Linked DNA regions of Peribacillus sp. FSL E2-0218. The protein of the gene in region 1 binds, or shares a complex with, the protein of each later gene. Links are inferred from orthologs where the notes say so. Each region holds a gene or a part of one and is shown on either strand. Other genes may lie near its edges.

Region 1 (2,976 bases):
GGATTTTCGGCCATTTTGTTTTCCAAGAAAGCGGAAAGCTCCTGGGTGGAGTATTGCAGCAAGGTAATAGCCTGCATGAGCTCCTGGGTCATTGCCATCTTTAAAGTTTGCTGTTGAAATAATCCTGCTTTCATATTCATACTCATCGATTCATCCCTCCCCACTCCATTTTACATTATCAGGAGAAAATTCTACACAAAAACCCATGAAAACGCTTACGTTTTTTTCTGAATGGTTTATTTGTTTTCCATACTATATGTCATGAATGCCATTTTCACAACTACTTTTATTGAAAAATCCCCATTTTTCAAGACTGAAGCCCTTATTTTCGATGGATGTCCCCATCAAACAGATTTCGATGGAAATCGCGAAATTCCAACAAAAATCATCTTTCATAAAAAAATCCCCCACTTAAATAATTTAAGCGGGAGATTTGGCAGTGCCCTCGGCAGGAATCGAACCTGCATTTCAAGCTTCGGAGGCTTGCGTTCTATCCGTTGCACTACGAGGGCGAATTGGAAAAATCAATGTTCATATCTATTCGACAGACTTCATTATATGATAGAATGCCCTCCTTTGCAAGGGTTATCAGGTTTAAAAGTTTGTCTTTTGGGTATTATGGATAATGTGGAAATTCATCCCTGATCGGCATAATTACAAATGAATTCAAAGAGGAAGGAGACTTGACCAGAAAATTGTCGAACAAATTATCACTTATAGGATTTGTTTTGTTTGACCTAAATTGACCAAAAAGTGTATCATACATACATAAAGAATTTAAAATGATTCTCTTAATCGAAGGAGGAAATGAACATGAATTTAATTCCTACAGTTATCGAACAAACAAGTCGTGGGGAGCGTGCCTACGATATTTACTCCCGTTTATTAAAAGACAGGATCATTATGCTGGGAAGCGGAATCGACGATAATGTTTCCAATTCCATTGTTGCTCAATTACTATTTTTAGAAGCGGAAAACCCTGAAAAAGATATCACATTATACATCAACAGCCCGGGCGGAAGCATCACTTCCGGTATGGCCATTTACGATACGATGCAATATATCAAACCTGATGTATCCACTGTATGCATTGGTATGGCCGCTTCCATGGGAGCCTTCCTATTGGCTGCTGGCGAAAAGGGCAAGCGCTATGCGTTGCCGAACAGTGAAGTCATGATTCACCAACCACTTGGAGGGGCGCAAGGACAAGCTACGGAAATCGAAATCGCTGCCCGCCGTATCCTTCACTTGAAAGATAAATTGAATCAGATTTTGGCAGAACGCACTGGCCAGCCTCTTGAAGTCCTTCAAAGAGATACGGAACGCGATAACTTCATGACATCCGAAAGAGCCCTTGAATACGGCTTGATTGACAAAGTCATCACTCGCAGCATCCTTGAGGATAAAAAAGATAAATAATGCAGCACAGCAAAAGGCCGCGAGAGCTTCGCGGCCTTTTAGCATGCCATGAAAAAAAGGATGCGCTTTTAGCATCCTCTTTCTTTAACTCTCTTGCTGAACGAATTCTTCCAATGCTTCCAGCGCTTCCTTCTCATCGCGCCCCTCAACGATCAGCTTCACGGATACGCCTGAACTGATGGCGAGGCTCATTAATCCCATGATGCTTTTTGCATTCACTTTCTTTCCTTCTTTTTCAAGAAATACATCCGAATGAAAGCGGTTAGCTTCTTGTACAAACAGGGCCGCCGGCCGGGCTTGTAAACCTGTTTTCAGTTTTACTTTAACTTGTTTCTCCACCATCATGATCTCCCCTGTAAGCTTTATTTTTTCGCAGCAATAGCCTCTCCCCCACGGAGCCTGTCAGCTATTTCGTCAATCTTCCGTAGCCGGTGATTAATTCCGGATTTACTGATGCTTCCCCCGGATACCATTTCGCCAAGTTCCTTTAAGGTTATATCCTGGAAGGCTATTCTCAGTTCGGCAATTTCACGAAGTTTATCCGGCAAAATGTTCAATCCGACCGTATCCTCGATGTAATGGATATTTTCCACCTGCCGCAATGAGGCACCGATCGTTTTGTTCAAGTTAGCCGTTTCACAATTCACAAGCCGATTCACAGAATTGCGCATATCACGGACAATCCGGACATCCTCGAACCTCAATAGTGCGGAATGGGCCCCAACGATACTTAAAAACTCGGCAATCTTCTCGGCTTCCTTCAAGTAAATGATGTATCCTTTTTTGCGCTCAAGCGTTTTGGCCTTCAGGTCGAACTTATTCATCAACTCACAAAGCGCATCATTATGCTCTTTATAAAGCGAGAAAATTTCCAGGTGATACGAGGACGTTTCCGGATTATTCACTGAACCTCCCGCAAGAAATGCCCCTCTTAGATAGGAGCGCTTACAGCATTTCTTTCCAACGATCTTATCCGATATCGCATGGAGGATTTCAAATCCGTCACCCAAAATTTCCAAATCGGTCAAAACCCGCTGTCCCCCAGATGACATCCTGACAATATAGACGTTATTCTTTTTAAGCTTCATCTTTTTACGGACCAAAAGCTCGACTTGGACCTCATAACTTTTCTTCAGCAGCGTATAAATCCGTCTGGCAATCGCTGCATTTTCAGTTTGAATATCCACAACAAGCTTCCGATTAGAAAATGAAAGGGATCCGTTCATCCGGATCAGCGCACACAATTCCGCTTTTCCGCAACAATCCTTTCCCTCTAATGTAGTAAGCTCTTTTTTCGTTTCTGAAGCAAAAGACATCCATTCCACCCCCAATCGAACGCAGGTAATCTATTTTTATCAGTAAAAAAACGCCCCTGCCTATATCTACGGAATTATATGGCTTTTCGTTTCATTTATTAGCATATTGTAAAGCAAATCGGCCACTTTTTCTGTATCATGCCGGATGACATTCCCTTCATAGCTGAAAATGCGCTCCTGGATGATCTCAAGGCCCATCCTTTTTAAACTCTCGACATCATACATGACAGGCTTGGCATAT
Region 2 (2,765 bases), 750 kb from region 1 along the record:
AGCATCGGTCAATGTCTCTTTCTTCTCGCCATGCTCGTAATGGGTGAAACCAAAACCAGCAGCCAACAACACGGCCAAAATAATTACATAAAAAAACTTAGTGCGGAAAATTGCCTTCATCTAATACCTTCTCCCATGTTAAAACAAACTAAAGGTAATAGTATCATATATAGTTAATTATTAACAATTAAACCAATAGGAGAAGATCGGGACAGCCCGTAGTCAAAACTGAGGGTAACATGCGTAATGCCATTTCATCCCCTCTACAAGGGAATGGAGATAGAAGTTCGATTGCCTATAGTTTTCATATTTTATACATCGATCGTTTCATTACACTCAGCTTAAACATTTAGAAAGGACCATTTAACCCACAGTTTTTGAGGTTTATACTTTCGTAGGCCAGCACGAACTGGGCAGCTTTCTTTAGGGTATTGGTTTATGAGGGTAATGGAGCTTAAAAAAGATGCCATCTGCAAAATACAGACAGCATCACCTTTTTCATGTCTTATATAAGGCGTACATGTTAAGTGAAGGGGTGTTCGTTTTGGCTTATTCTTGCCTGAACCCACTTTCATCCATGTAGAATACTTCCCAAAGATGTCCGTCCAAATCCCTGAAGCTCCAACCGTACATGAATCCATGGTCGATGGCTTCATTATAGGGCTGTGCGCCGGCATTCAATGCCCTAGTGACGACTTCGTCGACTTCTTGCTTACTATTTACCGATAGGGCGACAATCGCTTCCGCACTCGTTTCCGAATTCGGGATTTCCATCTTCGTAAACGTCTTGAAATAATCCTCAACCAATAGCATGACGTAAATCGATTCACTGATAACCATGCACGTTGCGTTTTCATTGGTCATTTGCTCGTTAAAGGCAAAGCCCACTTTAGTGAAGAATTGTATCGAAGCATCCAAATCTTTAACAGGCAGGTTAACGAATATCTTTTCTGCTTGAACTCTCATCCTATTCACCCTCGCTTGATTTATTTGTTCACTCACCTATTATTCGCTGTTTTTTTAGAATATCCTGCTGGCAGCACTGATAGCGGTCCAAGTCAAAATATGAACCAGTTCATTACCCATCTTAAATCTTTAATATGCTATAGACATTGAGCGAATGCAGCGTGCGTATTCCTGAAAGGTCTATCTTGCTGGGTGGATAAATAAAGTTCATGATCATAAAAACATCCTTTGCAATAATCGCTACAAAGGATGTTTTGCGGGTTTACACTTTAGTAAACCCTTAATTTTTTACTTTAAATAAACTTTCATAATCTCCGTTTCGTTCATGATCGCTTCGCTGTTAGCTGTTTTTTCCACTTTTTCAACGAGCTCACCATTCGTGATGACGATCGGAGTGATAATGCTTGGTGCATTCGATTTAAGGAATTCGATATCGAATGTAACGAGCTTGTCCCCGGCTTTTACACGCTGCCCTTCTGCGACATGGACTTCGAATCCTTCACCTTTAAGGTTCACCGTTTCTAGCCCGATATGCATCAGCAATTCAATCCCATTTTTCGTCTTAAGTCCTATTGCATGCTTCGTATGAAAAACCTGGACCACTTCTGCATCTATCGGAGCCACGACAAGGCCCTCCTCAGGAAGGATCGCGATCCCATCTCCCATCAGCTTCCCGGAGAACACCGGATCTGGAACATCCTCCATCTTTATGACTTGTCCGTTTATCGGTGCAAGCAATTGCTCCACACTATCTTTTTTTCCGAATAATTTCTTGAACATAATAGACCCCTTCCTCTTTCCAGTCGAATTTATCAAGACAAAAAGTCTTCATCTCTTGCCCTATTAATAAACCTTTGTTTCCTTATCTATTTTTTCCACCTTCATGAAATCGAACGCTGCTTCATACCCTTTGCCTTGCGGGCTGCAGGCATAAAGGCCGACTTTCATCTTCCTTGCCTCTTCAACGAGATGGGTCATCCTTATTTGGCTCCACGAAGTGCCATCCAATGAATAATCCACATAAAAGTCGTTGTCCCTTCTCGTGATGCGATAAAATAGCGGAGCCCCGTCTTCTGAAATTTCCTGGCTTGACCAATCAGAATACCCTTGATTTGTTGCAACCACACCTAATTTACTTTGGCCATCAGGGATATATTCAACCGACGTCTTTAGCCATGTCTCGGTTGAGAAGCGCACCATCAAGCCCGCTTGGTCATATCTATTGACTGGATTGGATTTCACTTTCGTCGTTAAACGAAAATCCCCGTTTACCTCATGGTATAAAAAATGCCCATTATCCGCTTGAAAGCCATAATGAGTTTTTTGCCAAAAATCGGTTTGATTATCCGTTTTAATGACTAAAATCGAATCCTCCGCATTAATACTCCATGCTTTCGGCTCGGAGTGCCAAGTTAATTTCGTTCCGAATCCAGAAGCATGGTTAAACTCCTCCATTAATATAGCCGTTATGATCGTTGCCACCTTTCTAACAATTGATGCATGCACGCAGGACTTTCGCCAACAAAATCATTAATATTTTGTTAATTCCGATAATACAAGCTTATCATAAGTCGACCACGTTTGAGAATTATCAGGTTCCGGAGCGCAGGGCAAGCAGAAGGCGATCAAATTCTACACACATTCCGGCACAAGAAAAAGCGATACTTCATAAGGAAAAACCGCCCCTTTTTTAACCGATTCGAAAATGGCGCTGAACGTACTTATTTCTTTTTCGCTTTGGCTTCGGCTTTTTTAATATTCTCCTTCCCCCTGAATGTAACGATCTCACTTATTACATC

The links. Proteins that work in one complex are often made in the same cells at the same time.
Region 2: the proteins of MHI53_RS23415 (region 1) and MHI53_RS19540 are in contact, whole or in part, in an NMR structure (PDB 1GGR), measured with the Escherichia coli proteins. The link is inferred for Peribacillus sp. FSL E2-0218 from one-to-one orthologs.

What each region holds. Positions count from the first base shown.
Region 1 is NZ_CP150304.1:4,825,868-4,828,843, forward strand. The notes cover bases 133-2,840. They hold MHI53_RS23415 (HPr family phosphocarrier protein), read right to left. Parts: upstream 1,762-2,840; coding sequence 1,504-1,761; downstream 133-1,503. Other genes in these bases: rpoN (RNA polymerase factor sigma-54), read right to left, coding at 133-146; MHI53_RS23400 (hypothetical protein), read right to left, coding at 253-396; clpP (ATP-dependent Clp endopeptidase proteolytic subunit ClpP), read left to right, coding at 814-1,419; whiA (DNA-binding protein WhiA), read right to left, coding at 1,782-2,735; MHI53_RS23425 (YvcK family protein), read right to left, coding at 2,802-2,840. Also shown: more of rpoN, read right to left, coding at 1-132; more of MHI53_RS23425, read right to left, coding at 2,841-2,976.
Region 2 is NZ_CP150304.1:4,074,478-4,077,242, forward strand. It holds MHI53_RS19540 (PTS glucose transporter subunit IIA), read right to left. Parts: upstream 1,747-2,765; coding sequence 1,255-1,746; downstream 1-1,254. Other genes in the region: MHI53_RS19530 (ATP-dependent metallopeptidase FtsH/Yme1/Tma family protein), read right to left, coding at 1-120; MHI53_RS19535 (VOC family protein), read right to left, coding at 550-966; MHI53_RS19545 (DUF1349 domain-containing protein), read right to left, coding at 1,810-2,421; MHI53_RS19550 (DUF1801 domain-containing protein), read right to left, coding at 2,688-2,765. UniProt on the Escherichia coli protein: The phosphoenolpyruvate-dependent sugar phosphotransferase system (sugar PTS), a major carbohydrate active transport system, catalyzes the phosphorylation of incoming sugar substrates concomitantly with their translocation across the cell membrane.